One region of the Pseudomonas sp. McL0111 genome, then DNA from elsewhere that is predicted to be linked to it. Evidence: predicted binding sites of a transcription regulator. Region 1 holds the regulator's gene; the other holds the start of a gene.
The links. Region 1 encodes FliA, which starts transcription of late flagellar genes. Its sites were predicted from a motif close to CTAAAGTTTNNNNNNNNNNNGCCGNTAA; they were not measured.
Positions count from the first base shown of each region.

Region 2: a site for FliA is predicted at 2,382-2,409, ahead of motA (flagellar motor stator protein MotA). Genes of this name have one in related genera too.

Region 1 covers NZ_CP199585.1:6,173,649-6,189,343, reverse strand. Annotated here, with positions in the region: gene flhB (flagellar biosynthesis protein FlhB) at 1-668, shown strand, start outside; partial or broken gene ACTWLJ_RS27900 (DUF6124 family protein) at 914-1,024, opposite strand; gene ACTWLJ_RS27895 (DUF6124 family protein) at 1,204-1,560, opposite strand; gene flhA (flagellar biosynthesis protein FlhA) at 2,161-4,290, shown strand; gene flhF (flagellar biosynthesis protein FlhF) at 4,302-5,642, shown strand; gene fleN (flagellar synthesis regulator FleN) at 5,759-6,589, shown strand; gene fliA (RNA polymerase sigma factor FliA) at 6,586-7,326, shown strand; gene ACTWLJ_RS27870 (chemotaxis response regulator CheY) at 7,494-7,865, shown strand; gene ACTWLJ_RS27865 (protein phosphatase CheZ) at 7,889-8,677, shown strand; gene ACTWLJ_RS27860 (chemotaxis protein CheA) at 8,732-10,999, shown strand; gene ACTWLJ_RS27855 (protein-glutamate methylesterase/protein-glutamine glutaminase) at 11,049-12,203, shown strand; gene ACTWLJ_RS27850 (flagellar motor protein) at 12,203-12,943, shown strand; gene motD (flagellar motor protein MotD) at 12,956-13,846, shown strand; gene ACTWLJ_RS27840 (ParA family protein) at 13,890-14,678, shown strand; gene ACTWLJ_RS27835 (CheW domain-containing protein) at 14,681-15,646, shown strand.
Region 2 covers NZ_CP199585.1:946,446-950,777, forward strand. Annotated here, with positions in the region: gene ACTWLJ_RS04340 (toll/interleukin-1 receptor domain-containing protein) at 1-305, shown strand, start outside; gene motB (flagellar motor protein MotB) at 370-1,458, opposite strand; gene motA (flagellar motor stator protein MotA) at 1,462-2,313, opposite strand; gene ACTWLJ_RS04355 (HDOD domain-containing protein) at 2,480-4,018, shown strand; gene ACTWLJ_RS04360 (rhodanese-like domain-containing protein) at 4,061-4,332, shown strand, end outside.

The sequences.
Region 1 (15,695 bases):
TGTTCGTGGCGCTGGCGGTGTTGTCATCCGACATTGATGATTTGCTGCGTATTGCCCATGAACCTCTTGAGCAAGCGATCATTCACAGCTTGATGGTGGTGGGCTGGAGTTCCTTGTGGCTAGCGTGTGGCTTGATCATCATCGCCGCCGTCGATGTGCCGGTGCAGCTGTGGGAAAGCCACAAGAAGCTGCTGATGACCAAGCAGGAAGTGCGCGACGAGCACAAGGATCAGGAAGGTCGCCCGGAGGTCAAACAACGCATCCGTCAGACCCAGCGCGAAATGTCGCAGCGGCGGATGATGGCGGCGATTCCCGACGCCGACGTGGTCATCACCAACCCGACCCACTACGCCGTCGCACTCAAGTACGACTCCGAGAAGGGCGGCGCGCCGATCCTGCTGGCCAAGGGCAGTGACTTCCTGGCACTGAAGATTCGCGAAATCGCCGTGGCCAACAACGTCATGTTGCTTGAGTCGGCAGGCCTGGCGCGTTCGATCTACTACTCCACGGAACTCGATCAGGAAATCCCCGGTGGCCTGTATCTGGCAGTCGCTCAGGTATTGGCTTACGTCTACCAGATCCGCCAGTTCCGCGCCGGCAAAGGTAAACGCCCGGACCCGCTCAAGGACGACCTGCCGATCCCGCCGGATCTGTGGCGCGATTCCTGACGTTAACGTGATGAAAAAACCGCCCTCCCGATTGAGCGGGGCGGCGGTTTTTTTGTGCCTGACCCAATGAAGCTCCGGCCATTGTAGAAAATCATTGTGGTGAGGGGATTTATCCCCGTCGGGTTGCGCAGCAGCCCCAAAACCTATGATTTCTATCTTTCGGGAATACCGAGTGTTCAGGATTCACGACTGCTGCGCAGCCGAACGGGGATAAATCCCCTCGCCACGGGTTCTCGCCTGAATTCTCAGGCCGGCAGTTCGAGATTATCCAGCGCACGATTCACCGCCAGCTCCCCGAGCATGATCAGTTGCGCAATGCCCAACAGCGTTCGGCGCTGCGACGCTCTGCATGAGAATGCAGCCCGGGACGCTCAGTAGACCCCACTGTGGTGAGGGGGTTTATCCCTGTCGGGTTGCGCAGCAGCCCCAAAACCTGTGACTTCTATCTTTCGGGAATACCGAGTGTTCAGGATTCACGACTGCTGCGCAGCCGAACGGGGATAAATCCCCTCGCCACGGGTTTTTGGCTGACTTCTCAGTCGGGCAACTCCAGATTGTCCAGCGCGCGATTTACCGCCAGCTCCCCGAGCATGATCAGTTGCGCAATACCCAGCAGAGTTCTGCGCTGTGACGCGGGTATGAGGTTGGCGAAGTCATTGGCGATGGTTCTTGCTGACGCGAGTGTTTCGCAGGCGTTGGCCAATAGTTCTTCGTTTTTGATCTCCGGGACGACGGCGTACATCGTGCTGGGTTTGCGTGGAGGCCGAGTGCTGCCGGGGCAGAGGTAGTGATCGAGAGCGCGGTCGGCGGCTTCGTGGAGTTTTTTTGAATCGAGGGATTCGTAGGGCGAGGTGGGGTCGGTTTCAGGCGGGTTGGGTGTTGGTTTGATCATGGTGAAGCTCCTAGAGTCATTGGAGCTGCCAACGTTCGCTGCGAGACGAATGAGGGTGGCAGCTATACGCGGGTCGCAGACCGGGACTCTAGAACCGGCAGACCCGAAGGTCTCCCACGTACAGCCGCCATAAGCAAAGCGGATGTTGTGCGTCCAGAGATCGACGGGCTGCGAGACCCGATCGCTGATTCGCCAGCGACCAATCCACAATAGAACCCGCCCTCAAGGCGCACAAGCCGGCGGATTCTGGCGTAGCTGTAGGTAAAGGCGCAAGGATGCGTAGCCTGTAAGGCGTGTCTGAAGGTGTCTTTTAAACATCGGGGTTTAAAAGCCGTTGCGATTCCTGATCCTGGGTGTCGCTGATGGCCGCTTCGCGAGCAAGCTCGCTCCCACATGGGATCTGTGTGATACACCCGATCTGTTCACTGGAGATCGAATGTGGGAGCGGGCTTGCCCGCGAAGGGGCCTTCCATTAGCAGAAAGTTTCCGGGTAACCCCCTCTGTTTCAATCATTGGCAAAAGTTGGAAGGTTTCTTGCAATAGCCGCCGTGCGCCTGCTTCAGGCGTCAAAAGTTTGCTTTAAAGGAACGGGGAAAACCGGTGGATCGCTCTCAGTTAATCAACAATGCCCGCACGAACATTGCCGACCTCAGTCGAGGCAATCTGGGCGTGCCGTTGTTGCTGCTGGTCATGCTGGCAATGATGATGTTGCCGGTGCCGCCGTTCTTGCTGGACGTGTTTTTCACCTTCAACATCGCGCTGTCGATTGTCGTCCTGCTGGTCTGCGTGTACGCCTTGCGGCCGCTGGATTTTGCGGTGTTCCCGACCATTCTGCTGGTGGCGACGCTGCTGCGGCTGGCGTTGAACGTGGCCTCGACGCGAGTGGTGATGCTCCACGGTCAGGACGGCCACGCCGCTGCCGGTAAGGTGATCCAGGCCTTCGGTGAGGTGGTGATCGGCGGTAACTACGTGGTCGGTATCGTGGTCTTCGCGATCCTGATGATCATCAACTTCGTCGTGGTAACCAAGGGTGCCGGACGGATTTCCGAGGTGAGCGCGCGTTTCACCCTCGATGCGATGCCCGGCAAACAAATGGCGATCGACGCCGACCTCAACGCCGGTCTGATCGACCAGAACCAGGCCAAGTCGCGCCGTTCGGAAGTCGCCCAAGAGGCTGAGTTCTACGGTTCGATGGACGGTGCCAGCAAGTTCGTGCGCGGTGATGCCATCGCCGGCCTGCTGATTCTGTTCATCAACCTGATCGGCGGCATGGCCGTCGGTATCTTCCAGCACAACATGAGCTTCGGCGATGCCGGTCGGGTTTACGCCTTGCTGACCATCGGTGACGGTTTGGTGGCGCAATTGCCATCACTGTTGTTATCTACAGCGGCAGCGATCATGGTGACCCGTGCTTCCGGTTCGGAAGACATGGGCAAACAGATCAACCGCCAGATGTTCGCCTCGCCGAAAGCGCTGGCGGTGGCGGCCGGTTTGATGGCGGTCATGGGCCTGGTGCCGGGCATGCCGCACTTCTCGTTCTTGAGCATGGCTGCACTGGCTGCCGGTGGCGCCTACTTGTTCTGGAAAAAGCAGAACGTTGCCAAGGTCGTCGCGCTGGAAGAGGTCAAGCGTCAGCAGGAATTGCTGCCATCGCCGGCCCGCGCCATGGAAACCAAAGAGCTGGGCTGGGATGACGTGACGCCAATCGACATGATCGGCCTCGAAGTCGGCTATCGCCTGATCCCGTTGGTGGATCGTAATCAGGGTGGTCAGTTGCTCGCGCGGATCAAGGGCGTGCGCAAGAAGCTCTCGCAGGATCTGGGCTTCCTGATGCCGACTGTGCACATTCGTGACAACCTCGACCTCGCGCCGAGTGCTTACCGCCTCACGCTGATGGGGGTGATCCTGGCCGAAGCGGAGATCTATCCGGATCGCGAGCTGGCGATCAACCCGGGGCAGGTCTACGGCACGCTCAACGGCATTACCGCCAAAGATCCGGCTTTTGGTCTGGAGGCGGTGTGGATCGAAGTCAGCCAGCGCGCGCAGGCACAGTCGCTCGGATACACCGTAGTGGACGCCAGCACCGTGGTCGCGACCCACTTGAACCAGATTCTGTACAAGCACTCCAGTGAGCTGATCGGCCACGAAGAAGTGCAGCAACTCATGCAATTGCTGGCCAAAAGCTCGCCGAAACTGGCAGAAGAGCTGGTGCCGGGTGTGGTCTCGCTGTCGCAACTGCTCAAAGTTCTGCAAGCGTTGCTCGCCGAACATGTGCCAGTACGCGACATACGCAGTATTGCCGAAGCCATCGCCAACAATGCCAGCAAGAGTCAAGATACCGCCGCATTGGTGGCCGCAGTACGCGTCGGCGTATCTCGCGCCATCGTCCAAAGCATTGTAGGCACTGAGTCCGAGCTGCCTGTGATCACCTTGGAGCCAAGGTTGGAACAAATATTGCTCAATAGTCTGCAGAAGGCAGGACAAGGCTCGGAAGAGGGCGTTCTGCTGGAGCCAAGCATGGCCGAGAAGCTGCAGCGTTCGCTCATCGAAGCGGCGCAGCGTCAGGAAATGCAAGGTCAACCGGTCATCCTGTTGGTAGCCGGCCCGATTCGCGCGATGCTCTCGCGCTTTGGTCGACTGGCAGTCCCCGGGCTGCACGTATTGGCTTATCAGGAAATACCGGACAACAAGCAAGTGACGATCGTTGCGACAGTAGGGCCCAACGGCTGAGGTAGTGGTTCATGCAAGTTAAGCGTTTTTTCGCCGCCGATATGCGTCAGGCCATGAAGCTGGTTCGTGATGAGCTGGGCGCTGATGCCGCCATCATTGGCAACCGCCGCATTGCCGGCGGTGTCGAGCTGACCGCGGCACTCGATTACAAGTTGTCGGCGCTGGCCCCTCGGGTTCCGAACATGGAACTCGAAGACGAGCTGCGCAAGACGCAGTCGCGCATCGTCACTGCCCAGGCCGAACTGAGCATGCGTGGCGAAGCCGACGGCAATACCAATCGCCAGTTGTTCGCCGGGCTGCCATTGACGGCCGGCCTGCCGCTGACCGCTGCCGAGCCATTGACCGAACCGACTTACGCCGCGCCAGCGCGTCCGGCTCCGGCGCCGGCATCTGCCGCTGGTGGTGTCGATCCGCGTGCGTTCGACTCGATGCGTTTCGAACTCAACAGCCTGCGTGAACTGATGGAAGTCCAGCTCGGTACGCTGGCCTGGAATCAGATGCAGGGCAACCGCCCGGCGCAGGCCAATCTGTATCGTCGCCTGCAACGCATCGGTCTGTCCGGCCCGTTGTCGCGTGACCTGCTGGCGATGATCACTGATATTGACGAGCCTCGTCAGGCGTGGCGCATGTTGCTTGCGCACCTGGCGCGGATGATCGCCGTTCCGGAAGTCGAGCCACTGGAAGAGGGCGGCGTGATTGCCATGGTCGGCCCTGCCGGCATGGGCAAGACCACCACGCTGGCCAAACTCGCCGCGCGTTATGTGCTCAAGTACGGCGCGCAGAATGTCGCGCTGGTGAGCATGGACAGCTTCCGCATCGGCGCTCAGGAACAACTGAAGACGCTGGGCCGAATCCTCAACGTATCGGTAACCCACGTTGATCCGGGCCAGTCGCTGGTACAGGCGCTCGATCCGCTGCTGCGCAAACGCGTGGTGCTGATCGATACCGCCGGCCTGCAAGCCAGCGATCCGGCACTGCGCATGCAGCTGGAAAGTCTGGCCGGTCGCGGCATCCGTTCAAAAAATTATCTGGTCTTGGCAACCACCAGCCAGAAACAGGTTCTAACCGCCGCTTATCACAGTTACAAGCGTTGCGGGCTCGCCGGGTGCATCCTGACTAAACTGGATGAAACGGCAAGTCTCGGCGAAGTGTTGAGCCTGGCGATCAGCCATGAACTGCCGGTTGCGTACCTGACCGATGGCCCGCGTATTCCAGATGATTTGCATCTGCCGCGCCGTCATCAACTGGTCAGCCGTGCTGTCAGCGTGCAAATGCAGGAAGAACCCAGCGAAGAAGCCATGGCCGACATGTTCGCTGATATTTATCACAGCCCGACCAAGCAGGTAGGCTGAGGTATTCATGAACAGTTTTTGTACCTACATCGATGGTCTGCCATGCATTGTTCCGTTTGTGAACGCGCAGCCAGTAATGTGGCCTCCGTCTATGCAAGACAAGGTAAAGAAATAACATGGGCAGCATGCATCCCGTACAGGTGATCGCGGTGACCGGCGGCAAAGGTGGCGTCGGCAAGACTAACGTGTCAGTGAACTTGTCTCTGGCTCTGGCAGAGCTTGGCCGTCGGGTCATGCTGCTGGACGCCGATCTGGGACTGGCGAACGTCGACGTTCTGTTGGGGCTAACCCCGAAACGCACCTTGGCCGACGTCATCGAAGGCCGCTGCGAGCTGCGCGACGTATTGTTGCAAGGCCCCGGCGGGATTCGTATCGTGCCGGCCGCTTCCGGCACACAGAGCATGGTTCACCTGAGCCCGGCGCAACATGCCGGCCTGATTCAGGCGTTCAGCGACATCGGCGACAACCTCGACGTACTGGTGATCGACACCGCTGCGGGTATTGGTGACTCGGTAGTCAGTTTTGTTCGCGCTGCGCAGGAAGTGTTGCTGGTGGTCTGCGACGAGCCGACCTCGATCACCGACGCCTACGCACTGATCAAACTGCTGAACCGCGATTACGGCATGAACCGCTTCCGCGTGCTGGCCAACATGGCGCAGAGCCCGCAAGAAGGCCGCAACCTGTTCGCCAAGTTGACCAAGGTCACGGATCGCTTCCTCGACGTCGCCCTACAATACGTCGGCGCGGTGCCTTACGACGAAAGCGTGCGCAAGGCAGTGCAGAAGCAGCGTGCGGTCTATGAAGCCTTCCCGCGTTCCAAGTGCGCGCTGGCGTTCAAGGCGATCGCACAGAAGGTCGATACCTGGCCGCTGCCCGCTAACCCGCGTGGCCACCTTGAGTTTTTTGTCGAGCGCCTCGTGCAGCAAACGGCAGGGCCCGTGCTATGACCGCAAGCGGTATGAATTACTACAAAAAGTCGGCGCGTGACGCGCAGTACGAGTTGATCGAGCGTTACGCGCCACTGGTCAAACGCATCGCCTATCACTTGCTGGCGCGTTTGCCGGCGAGTGTGCAGGTTGAAGACCTGATTCAGGCCGGGATGATCGGCCTGCTCGAAGTCTCGACCAAATACGACGCCAGCAAAGGCGCCAGTTTCGAAACGTACGCGGGCATTCGAATCCGCGGCGCCATGCTCGATGAAGTACGCAAAGGGGACTGGGCACCACGTTCGGTTCACCGCAATACCCGTATGGTCAGCGACGCAATTCGCTCGATTGAAGCTAAAACCGGCCGTGATGCTAAAGATCACGAAGTTGCGGCCGAACTCCAATTGAGTCTCGACGATTACTACGGGATTTTGAATGACACGCTGGGCAGCCGGCTGTTCAGTTTCGACGATCTGTTACAGGACGGCGAACATGAAGGGCTGCACGAGGATGGCGCCAGTGCTCATCTAGAGCCGTCACGCGATCTGGAAGATGAACGCTTCCAGGCAGCGCTGGCGGACGCGATTGCCAATTTGCCGGAGCGTGAGCGACTGGTGTTGGCGCTGTACTACGACGAAGAGCTGAACCTCAAGGAGATCGGTGAAGTCCTTGGCGTCAGTGAATCGCGGGTCAGCCAGTTACACAGCCAGTGCGCGGCCCGTTTGCGGGGGCGTTTGGGGGAGTGGCGAGCGCGCTGAAGGCAGTGTGGGGACACTGCGAACGAGGCTGGTGCGGTGATGAACGGCACCGGTCTCGATCTGTTGTGCTCCAGACAGTCATCGAGTGTTTTGCCGGAATGATTGAAATGGCGCGTCCAGGTGCTGGACGCGTTTAAGACTGCTTGGAGGTCGAATTGGACAAGAACATGAAAATCCTCATCGTTGATGACTTCTCAACGATGCGGCGGATCATTAAAAACCTGTTGCGTGACCTTGGGTTCACCAACACCGTTGAAGCTGACGATGGCATCACTGCCATTCCGGTTCTCAACAGCGGCAGCATCGACTTTCTGGTAACAGACTGGAACATGCCCGGCATGACCGGTATCGACCTGCTGCGCCACGTGCGCGCCGATGAAAAACTCAAGCACCTGCCAGTGCTGATGGTGACCGCTGAAGCCAAGCGCGAACAGATCATCGAAGCGGCCCAGGCCGGTGTAAACGGCTATGTGGTCAAACCCTTCACGGCCCAGGCGTTGAAAGACAAAATCGAGAAGATTTTCGAACGCATCGGTTGAGAAACTGCGCCACGGGGGGATCTATGGACCACAAAGAATCTTCACAGGGCGATTTTGAATCGACCCTGAAAAAACACGCGGTCGAGCTGGTCGAAAGCCTTGAAAAAGGCAGGTTCGGCGACGCGGTGCAACTGATCCATGAGCTCAATCAGACCCGTGACCGTGGCCTGTATCAGGAAGTCGGCAAGCTCACTCGCGAGCTGCATAGCGCGATCGTCAATTTTCAGATTGACCCGAATATGCCGCAAGCCGAGGAAGTCTCGCAGATCACTGACGCCACCGAGCGTCTGGGGTATGTGGTCAAGCTGACCGAAGCCGCCGCCAACCGCACCATGGATCTGGTGGAGAGCGCCACACCGGTCGTCAACGGCCTGGCTGATGAAGCCCAGGCGTTGAGCACCGATTGGGGACGTTTCATGCGTCGCGAAGTCGGGGCTGAAGAGTTCCGCGAGCTGGCGCGGCGGGTCGACGGTTTTCTGACACGCAGCACCGAAGGCGGGCGTGCGGTGTCGAGCAATCTGAACGACATCCTGCTGGCTCAGGATTACCAGGACCTCACCGGTCAGGTGATCAAGCGCGTGACCCAACTGGTCACCGAAGTTGAAAGCAATCTGCTCAAACTCGTCCTCATGGCCAGTCAGGTTGACCGCTTTGCGGGCATCGAACACGACCGTGAAGCGATGCTTGCTGAAAAAGATCCACAAAAACATCTCTCGCAGGGTGAAGGTCCGCAGATTCATGCCGATAAACGAGAAGACGTTGTGTCCGGTCAGGACGATGTGGACGATTTGTTATCCAGCCTTGGATTCTAGAGTTTTGGATTTTTAGGTTTTTTGGGTTTTTAGACCTGTAGGAGCACCCCATTAATGAGCTTCGGCGCCGATGAAGAGATCCTTCAGGATTTCCTGGTTGAGGCCGGCGAGATTCTTGAGCAACTGTCCGAGCAACTGGTCGAGCTGGAAAGCCGACCGGATGACGCGGATCTGCTCAACGCAATTTTTCGCGGTTTCCACACTGTAAAAGGGGGCGCCGGCTTCCTTCAGCTCAATGAGCTGGTGGAGTGCTGTCACATCGCCGAAAACGTGTTCGACATCCTGCGCAAGGGTGAGCGTCGCGTTGATGCAGAACTGATGGACGTTGTGCTCGAAGCGCTGGATGCGGTGAACGGCATGTTCACCGAAGTTCGCGAACGCAGCCCGATCACTGCTGCCACGCCGGAACTGCTGGCTGCGCTGGCACGTCTGGCCGAGCCGCAGTCAGCTGACGAAGCCCAGGCTTCGCCGGTTGCCGAGATGATCGAAGACCTGGTCGCCGAAGGCGATTCGGGCGACATCACCGATAACGAATTCGAACAGTTGCTGGATTCGCTGAACGCCGTCAAGGCTCAAGCAGAAGCCCCGGCGGCTGCCGCTGCACCTGCGCCGACCGCGACTGACGCGGCCAGCGATGAAATCACTGACGCCGAGTTCGAGTCGTTGCTCGATCAGTTGCACGGCAAAGGTCAATTCGCGGCTGACGCAGTGACGCCAGCGGCGGCAAAACCTGCTGCTCCGGCGGCGGGCGACAGCTCCGACATTACCGACGACGAATTCGAAGCGCTGCTCGATCAATTGCATGGCAAGGGTAACTTTGCCGTTGATGCACTGGAGTCGGCGATTGCTTCGGCCCCTGCGGCAGCTGCACCGACCGCCGCCGCTGCCGGCAGCGATTTGATCAGCGATCACGAATTCGAATCGCTGCTCGACGAATTGCACGGCAAAGGCAAGTTCACCGAAGTTGGCGCCGCCACTGCCGGCAGCGCTTCGAGCGTCGCCACGCCTGTTGCCAAAGCTCCGGTCGCTGCGGCACCGAAGCCTGCTGCCAAGCCTGAGCCGAAAGCCGAAGCGCCAAAACCGGCCGCCGCTGCTGCACCGGCTCCGGCCCGCGCGCCAGCCACTCCGCCACCGGAAAAACCGGCGAGCGAAGCCGAGACCACCGTGCGCGTCGATACCGCGCGTCTCGACGAAATCATGAACATGGTCGGCGAGCTGGTACTGGTGCGTAACCGTTTGGTGCGCCTGGGTCTGAACAGCGGCGACGAAGCCATGCAGAAAGCCGTGTCGAACCTCGACGTGGTAACTGCTGACCTGCAAACCGCGGTGATGAAGACCCGGATGCAGCCGATCAAGAAGGTCTTCGGGCGCTTCCCGCGTCTGGTTCGCGATCTGGCGCGTCAGCTCAAGAAAGAAATCAACCTGGAACTGGTCGGCGAAGAAACCGACCTCGACAAAAACCTTGTCGAGGCACTGGCCGATCCGCTGGTCCACTTGGTGCGCAACGCGGTCGACCACGGTATCGAGTCGCCGGAAGAACGTGAAGCGTCGGGCAAGGCGCGGGGCGGCAAAGTCGTTCTGGCGGCCGAGCAGGAAGGCGATCACATTCTGCTGTCGATCTCCGATGACGGTAAGGGCATGGACCCGAATGTCCTGCGCGCCATCGCGGTAAAACGCGGCGTGATGGACAAGGATGCTGCCGACCGTCTGAGCGACACCGAATGCTACAACCTGATTTTCGCCCCGGGTTTCTCGACCAAGACCGAGATCTCCGACGTGTCCGGACGCGGTGTCGGCATGGACGTGGTGAAAACCAAGATTTCCCAGCTCAACGGTTCGATCAACATTTACTCGACCAAGGGCCAGGGCTCGAAGATCGTCATCAAGGTGCCGCTGACCCTCGCGATCATGCCGACCCTGATGGTGATGCTCGGCAATCAGGCGTTCGCGTTCCCGCTGGTCAACGTCAACGAAATCTTCCACCTCGACCTGTCGACCACCAACGTGGTGGATGGTCAGGAAGTGGTGATCGTGCGGGACAAGGCGCTGCCACTGTTCTACCTCAAGCGCTGGCTGGTCAGCTCCGCCGCTCACGAAGAGCAGCGTGAAGGCCATGTGGTGATTCTTTCGGTGGGCACCCAGCGGATCGGCTTCGTCGTCGATCAACTGGTCGGTCAGGAAGAAGTGGTCATCAAGCCGTTGGGCAAAATGCTTCAGGGCACCCCGGGCATGTCCGGCGCCACCATCACCGGTGACGGCCGTATTGCCTTGATCCTCGATGTTCCGAGCATGCTCAAGCGTTACGCCGCACGGCGTATTTGAATCCGGGGCGGCGGGGCGACAACGTCCCGCTGCACCTAATGGAGTGTTTATGGCAGTCAAAGTCCTGGTGGTGGACGATTCGGGTTTTTTCCGCCGCCGCGTCTCGGAAATTCTTTCAGCAGATCCGAGCATCCAGGTTGTCGGCACGGCAACCAACGGTAAAGAGGCGATCGATCAGGCCCTGGCGCTCAAGCCGGACGTGATCACCATGGACTACGAGATGCCGATGATGGATGGCATCACGGCCGTGCGGCATATCATGCAGCGCTGCCCGACGCCGGTGTTGATGTTCTCCTCGCTGACGCACGAAGGCGCCCGGGTCACCCTGGATGCGCTGGACGCTGGCGCGGTGGATTTCCTGCCGAAGAATTTCGAAGACATCTCGCGTAACCCGGAGAAGGTCAAGCAACTGCTGTGCGAGAAGGTTCACAGCATCTCGCGCAGTAACCGTCGTTTCAGCGCCTACAGCTCGCCGACACCGGCCGCTGCACCTGCGCCGACACCTGCGCCTGCGCCCGCGCCATCCAGCGTCAGCAGTTATGGCAGCAGCGCCCCGGCACGTCCGGCGCCTGCACCGGTACATGCTCCGGCACCAAGCCGCGCATCGTCGGCCGGCGCTTCTTCGCCGGCACCGAAACGCAAAGCCTACAAGCTGGTCGCCATCGGTACGTCGACTGGCGGTCCGGTTGCACTGCAACGGGTGTTGACCCAGTTGCCGGCCAACTTCCCTGCGCCGATCGTGTTGATTCAGCACATGCCGGCTGCGTTCACCAAAGCGTTTGCCGAGCGTCTGGACAAGCTGTGCCGCATCAGCGTCAAGGAAGCCGAGGATGGCGACATCCTGCGCCCGGGCCTGGCGCTGCTGGCACCTGGCGGCAAGCAAATGATGATCGACGGCCGTGGCGCGGTGAAAATCCTCCCGGGCGACGAGCGTCTGAACTACAAACCGTGCGTGGACATCACCTTCGGTTCCGCAGCCAAGTCCTACGGTGACAAAGTTCTGGCGGTCGTGTTGACCGGCATGGGCGCCGATGGTCGTGAAGGCGCGCGTCTGCTCAAGCAGGGCGGCAGCGCGATCTGGGCGCAGGACGAAGCCAGTTGCGTGATCTACGGCATGCCGATGGCCATCGTCAAAGCTGACCTCGCCGACGCGGTGTACAGCCTGGACGATATCGGCAAGCACTTGGTCGAGGCGTGTATCTGATGGATGTTCTAAGCCTTATCGGGATCATCATGGCGTTCGTCGCCATCATCGGCGGTAACTACCTTGAAGGTGGTCACCTCGGTGCGCTGGCCAACGGCCCGGCGGCACTGATCGTACTGGGCGGCACCATCGGTGCCGCGCTGCTGCAATCTCCGATTAGCGCGTTCAAGCGTGCAATGCAGATCCTCGCGTGGATCTTTTTCCCGCCACGGGTCGACCTGGCCGGCGGCATCGACCGCGTGGTCAACTGGAGTCTCACCGCCCGCAAGGAAGGTTTGCTCGGTCTGGAAGGGGTGGCGGATGCCGAACCGGACAGCTACTCGCGCAAAGGCCTGCAACTGCTGGTCGACGGCGCCGAGCCGGAAGCGATTCGCAGCATCCTCGAAGTGGATTTCTACACTCAGGAAGCCCGCGACATCGAGGCCGCCAAAGTCTTTGAAAGCATGGGCGGCTACGCGCCGACCATCGGCATCATCGGTGCGGTGATGGGCCTGATCCATGTGATGGGCAACCTCGCCGATCCGACGCAGTTGGGTAGCGGCATTGCCGTGGCCTTCGTCGCCACCATTTACGGTGTCGCCAGTGCCAACCTGATCCTGCTGCCGGTGGCCGCCAAACTGAAGTCAATCGCGTTGCGACAGTCGCGTTATCGCGAAATGTTGTTGGAAGGCATTCTGTCGATCGCCGAAGGTGAAAACCCACGCTCCATCGAGTTGAAGCTGCAAGGCTTCATGGATTAAGGGAATAACCTCATGGCTCGTCGCAGGCATCAGGAAGAACACGTAAACCACGAGCGCTGGCTCGTTTCCTACGCCGACTTCATCACGCTGCTGTTCGCCTTCTTTGTGGTGATGTATTCGATCTCGTCGATCAACGAAGGCAAGTACAAAGAAATTTCCGAAGCGCTGGTCGGGGTCTTCAAGGATTCCGACCGCGCGCTCAAGCCGATCCAGATTGGCGACGAACGACCGAAGACCGTGACCCCGGCCAAGCCGCTGGTCAAGGATGCCGAACAGGTTGACGCCGGTATTGCCGGTGCCAGCGATCCGTTGAAAAGCATCGCCGACGACATCAGCGCAGCGTTTGGTGATCTGATCGCCTCTAATCAGATGACCGTGCGCGGCAACGAGTTGTGGGTCGAGATCGAACTCAATTCCAGCCTGTTGTTCGGCAGCGGTGACGCGATGCCGAGCGACATTGCGTTCAACATCATCGACAAGGTTGCAGCGATCCTCAAACCGTTCGACAACCCGATCCACGTCGAAGGTTTCACCGACGATCAACCGATCCGCACCGCGCAGTACCCGACCAATTGGGAGCTGTCCTCGGCGCGTTCGGCGAGCATCGTGCGGATGCTGGCGATGCAGGGTGTGAACCCGGGTCGACTGGCCTCGGTCGGTTACGGCGAGTTCCAGCCAGTGGCCAACAATGGCACTGCCGAAGGTCGGGCGAAGAACCGTCGTGTGGTATTGGTGGTGTCGCGCAATCTTGATGTGCGCCGCAGTCTTACGGGCACCGGGACCGCCAACGCGCAACCGGATGCCGCATTGAAGCGTGCTGGCACACAAACTGCACCGACCCCGGTCAAGACGCCGGGACGCGAGAGTGCCGTCAATTCTCCGTCACCCGCATTAATACGCTGAGCTATGTCTCGGTCGAGCATATCGACCGGGAGGAACGAACCGAATGAGAGTCTGGGCAGTCGCCAATCAAAAGGGTGGTGTTGGTAAAACCACATCTTCCATCGCTTTAGCCGGGTTGCTGGCGGAGGCGGGCAAGCGCGTGGTTGTGGTCGATCTGGACCCGCACGGCTCAATGACCAGCTATTTCGGTTACGACCCCGACAGCCTCGAACACAGCAACTACGACCTGTTCCTGCACAAGGGCAGCGTGCCGCAGGGCTTGCCCGGGCAACTGCTGTTGTCGACCAGCGACGAACGCATTTCCCTGCTGCCATCGAGTACCGCGCTGGCGACGCTTGAGCGTCAGTCGCCGGGGCAGAGTGGCCTCGGGCTGGTGATCGCCAAGAGTCTGGCGCAACTGTGGCAGGACTTTGATTACGCGGTGATCGACAGCCCGCCGTTGCTCGGTGTGCTGATGGTCAACGCGCTCGCCGCGAGCCAGCAACTGGTGATCCCGGTGCAGACCGAACACCTGGCCGTCAAAGGTCTGGAGCGCATGGTCAACACCCTCGCGATGATCAACCGTTCGCGCAAACAGGCGTTGCCGTTCAGCATCGTGCCGACCCTGTTCGACCGCCGCACGCAAGCGTCGCTGGGCACCTTGCGCGTGTTGCGCGATAAATTTCCGGACGACATCTGGCAGGGTTATATCCCGGTCGATACTCGTCTGCGCGACGCCAGCCGTGCCGGTGTCACGCCGTCGCAATTCGACGGCAAGAGCCGTGGTGTGCTGGCCTATCGTGCGTTGCTCAAGCATTTGCTGGCGCAGCAGCTTGTTGCGCAGGTGGCTTGAGGATGAACCGGCCGATCAAACTCACTTCGCGTCCGCAGATGGCGTTGCAGTCCTATCTGGACGATCTGTTGCAGAGCGTTCCGGATGAGTTGCCGGTTGAGGTTGAAGCGTTTCCTGAACCTGAAGTAGCGGAATCCGCCGAGGCGCTCGATGAGTTCCAGGCTGCGGTGCTTGAAGAACAGGCTCGTGATGCGCAGCAAGTTGTCAGACCGACTGCCGCGCCTTTGGCCGCACCGGTTGCCAAGGCACCGATGGCGTTGGTTGAGCAGGCTGAACCGGTTCGCGCATCGGTCTCGACTCTTGGGCCGTTGCTGCAAACGCAACTTCTGCGAACGCCGCCGGCGCCAGAGCCCGAGCCCGAATTAGAGCCAGAACCAGAACCACTGCCGCAGACTCCGCCGCCACAAGCGCTGGTGCCGCCAGTGGTCGAAGTGCATCTGCCGCCGAGCAACACGCCGCCACCGGTAGAAACCGATGGCCGTCCGGCGTGGGCATCCGAAGCGTTCGAATGCCTGTTGTTCGACGTCGCCGGGCTGACGCTGGCGGTGCCACTGGTGTGCCTCGGTTCGATCTATTCGCTGGCAGGCCAGGAACTGACACCGCTGTTCGGTCAGCCGGAATGGTTCCTCGGCATCCTGCCAAGTCAGGCCGGTAACCTGAAAGTGCTGGATACCGCGCGCTGGGTGATGCCGGATCGTTATCGCGATGACTTCCGTCAGGGCCTGCAATACGTGATTTCGGTACAAGGTTACGAGTGGGGGCTGGCGGTGCATCAGGTCAGCCGCTCGTTGCGTCTGGACCCGAATGAAATCAAATGGAGAAGTCACCGGGGTCAGCGGCCATGGCTGGCCGGCACCGTGATTGAGCACATGTGTGCATTGCTGGACGTTTCCGCACTGGCCGAGTTGATCGCCAGCGGTGGGGCAAAGCACTTGAGCGGCAGCAAGCCGCTACATAAACCGACATAGCAGCCGACATAACAATCAGGCGACGGCATTGTTGAATGCCGCCACACAG
Region 2 (4,332 bases), 1.2 Mb from region 1:
CGGAGAAGACTGCGCTGTCGTGGTGGGTGCCGTTCGAGATTGGCGAGGCGACCATCACCAATCGGCGGATCTGCTCATTCAAGACCGGGCCGACGGAGTTGCCGCTGTATCTGGATAAATGGCCGAAGTTGAGTAACGAGAAGGATCTGGAGTTCTTCATCGATGCGTATCGCAGCGAAGGGACGACCAAGCGCTCGATGTTGCTGGATTCGGTGACAGGTACTCAGTCGAACCGTAGCGCGAACAAGAGCAATGCAGATCAGTTCCATGAGGCGCTTAAGAATCGGGTTCATCGCGGCTTTTGAAGCCAAGGGCAAACCAACCGATCACTCACAAAAAAGCCGACATCGCTGTCGGCTTTTTCGTAGGTCACTGCCTCGGCGCGGGGGCCGGGGCAGTTGCCGGTGGAGCTGCCGGCGCAGGCGCTGGGGCGGGTGCCGCAGCCCCGGGTGTCGCCGGTTTTGGCGCCGCGTCATCAAACAGATTCAAGCGCTCGCGCAACTCGTGCGCAGGCACCGGCTGCTGATCCGCCGGCAATGCATTCGGATCGACCGGCGTCGCCGGAGCGGCGCCGTTTTCACCTTCAACGGCAGGCTTGGCCGGATCGGCACCCTGCGAACCTTCGATGGCCGCTTGCGCCTTTTTGGTCAGCACGACGATGTCGATACGGCGGTTGACCGGGTTGAACGGGTTCTCCTTGTCGAACAGTGCCGACGAGGCGTAACCCACCACCCGCGCCACTTGCGAGTCCGGATAACTACCTGCCACCAGCGCACGCCGGGCGGCGTTGGCACGGTTGGCCGAAAGCTCCCAGTTGCCGAAATCGCCGCTGCCGGTATACGGTTTGGCATCGGTGTGGCCGCTGATGCTGATCTTGTTCGGCACCGCTTTGATGGTGTCGGCCATGGCCAGCAGGATGTCTTCGAAATACGGCTTCAGACGCGCAGAACCGGAGTCGAACATCGGACGGTTTTCGGCGTCCATGATCTGGATGCGCAAGCCGTTCGGAGTGATCTCGAACAGGATCTGATCCTTGAACTTCTGCAGTTGCGGGTTCTCGTCGACCTTGTTCTGCAATTCCTGCAGCAGCAGTTCCAGACGTTCCTTCTCGACCTGCTCGGCCATGCCTTCGACTTGATCGGTGTCGACCGTGACCTTGTCCGGTTGCGGCTGCGACTTCACCTCAGGGTTGAGGGTGTTTTCCGGTGCGAGGGTCGGTGTACCGCCCAGGTCGATGATGTACGGCGTACCGCTTTCGGAGAAACCGACCGGGTCCTTGAAGTAACCGGCGATGGCGATCTTCTGTTCCGGCGTGGCGGTGGACAGCAGCCACAACACCAGGAAGAACGCCATCATCGCCGTGGCGAAGTCGGCAAACGCGATTTTCCACGCGCCACCGTGATGCCCACCGGCGATGCGCTTGACGCGCTTGATGATTATCGGCTGGTTATTTTCCATGACTTAGCGACCGCGAACTGCTTGTTCCAGCTCGGCGAAGCTTGGACGGTGCGCCGGGTACAGAACCTTGCGCCCGAATTCCACGGCCAGCGATGGCGGCATGCCGGAGGCCGAAGCCACCAGCGAGGCCTTGATGGCTTCGTAGACGTTCAGTTCTTCCTTGGCATCGTGGGCCAGGGAGTGCGCCAGCGGACCGAAGAAACCGTAGGCCGCGAGAATACCGAAGAAGGTACCGACCAGTGCCGCACCCACGTGCAGGCCGATGGACTTCTGATCGCCTTCACCCAGCGAAGCCATGGTCACCACGATACCCAATACCGCCGCGACGATACCGAAACCGGGCATGGCATCGGCGATGCCGTTGACCGCGTGCGATGGATGTTCAAGGTCTTCTTTGAGGCTATAGAGCTCCATGTCGAACAGACCTTCCAGCTCGTGCGGAGCCATGTTGCCGGAGGACATGATGCGCAGGTAATCACAGATGAACGCAGTCATGCGCTCGTCTTTGAGCACGGCCGGGTACTTGGCGAAAATCGGGCTCGCAGCGGCATCCTCAATGTCGCCCTCGATGGCCATCATGCCTTCGCGGCGGCTCTTGTTGAGGATCTCGTAGATCAGGCCCAGCACTTCAAGATAGAAGGTGTGGCTGAAGCGCGAACTGAACATGCTCAGGGATTTCTTGAGCACGTGCATCGTCATGTAGCCGGGGTTGGCCTGCAGGAATGCACCGAGTGCGGCACCACCGATGATCAACACCTCGAAGGGCTGGATCAGGGCGGCAATCTTGCCGTGGGAAAGCACGTATCCGCCGAGCACGCTCGCGAATACGACGATGATGCCGATAATTTTAGCCATAGGTAGGAAAGTACTTATTGAGTCGGGTTCAAGGTCATATTCGGAAGTTAAAAAATCTCTTCTTCTACTTATCGGCAAAACTGCGCCAGACTATAGCCAGTTCAGGCGAAAAGCCAATTTAGCCCGTGCCGGGCGCGTCTACAGCAGATGAAGATCCCGTCCAGACATGGCTAATGAAACGAACGTTCCACACGCAAACCCGACCACACTCGACGGCTGGGTGAAGCTGCTCGACAGCGTTCGACTGCCGGTGCCGCAAGAGGCGCACGACAAAGTCTGTCGGGCGATCCGCGACAATCGCAGCTCGCTGCGCGATATCGCCGACCTGATGCAGGAAAGCCCGGCGCTGGCCTTGAGCATCATCCGTGAGGCCAATCGTCACACCCACGCGAGCATGGCCGAACCTGCGGAAAACCTTGAGGTGGCGATCAATCGCCTGGGCCTCGCCCGCACCGAAGAACTGCTCGCACGCCTGCCGGCCGAACCGCAGATGCAGATCCCCAAGGCCCTGCGCCAACTGCAAATGATCAGCCAGCACGCCACGCAACAGGCCAATGGTTTCTTCGCCAGCCGCCTCGCACGCCTGTGGCAGGACATTCATTGGGGCAGCCTGCTGTTTCTGTCGCCGCTGTGGCCGCTGGCGCTGACCTATCCGAAGTTGCTCGAAGAGTGGGAACTGCGGGTGATTCACAAGGGTGAATCGGCACGCGACGTCGAGAAACAACTGTTCGGAGTACGCCTGCTGAAAATCGCTCAGGCGTTGGTCGAAGTCTGGCGTCTGCCGATCTGGGTGCAACAGGGCTATAAACTGTTGCTCAGCGAACAACGCGAACTGGTCAAAGTGCTGCGCATCGCCCGCGACAGCGAACACCCGTTGCGCCAGCAAAATCGCCTCGATGATGACCCGACCTTGCGCCGCTGGCTCAATCAACCGGCCAACACCGTGCTACTGGCCAACGGTCTGGCGCTGTCGGCGCAACAGGCCTGGGACAGCCCGCACAGTGAACGCTGGCAGTACCTGACCAGCCTTTATCTGCAAATCCCGATGGAAGAGGTGCAGCAACAGTTGCACCAACAGGCTGCCAACAGTGCGCGCCAACACGCCATGCCGGATTTGTGGCACCCGGCGGTTTCGCTGTTGTGGCCGTGGGGCACCCACCGTTTGCCGGCCGGGATGCTTCCGGCGGCGGCGCCGACTGCAGAGGATCTGGCGAAATGGCGCCAACAGTGCGCTGAGTTGCTGGCCGAGCCGAGCCGCTTCACCAACGCCATGTCCCTGACCGTCGCCGCCCGCGACGCGCTGATCGCCAGCGGTATGGGCCGAGTGATGATCCTGATGGCCGACCGCACTCACGCCAATCTGCGCGCGCATCAAACCAGCGGCTTACCGAAAGAGGCGGCGGGACTCAATTTTGTCGTCAGTCAGAGCAAAGTCCTGCAACGCCTGCTCGCGCAACAGGCGCAGGTGCGGATCAGCCCGGAAAACAACGCGCAATTCTCGGCCTTGCTGCCGGCGGGCCTGCGCACGCTGTTCCGTGGCGAGCATGTGTTTCTGCGCTCGCTGGTGAATAACGGGCGAGTGATCATGATCGTCGTAGCCGATCAGGGCGGCGGACCTTTCGCCGACATCACCGTGCAAGCCTTCGGCAAAACCGCGCAGTGCATCGAAAAAGCGCTGCACAGCTTTAGCAGCCGCGGCCAGTGAGGCTGCGCTACAATCCTCCCCTTTGTGCTCTGGAGACCTCACATGTCTGACTTCTCTGGCTTGCCGCTCGTCATCGAACCGAGCGACCTGCTCCCTCGGCTCGAGGCCCGCGATCTGATTCTGGTGGATCTGACCAGCGCTGCCCGCTATACCGAGGGACACATCCCCGGCGCACGTTTCGTCGACCCGAAACGCACTCAGTTGGGGCAAGCGCCCGCGCCGGGTCTGCTGCCGGGCAAAGAAAAACTCGAAGAGCTGTTCGGTGAACTGGGCCATCACAAAGACGCGGTTTACGTCGTTTATGACGACGAAGG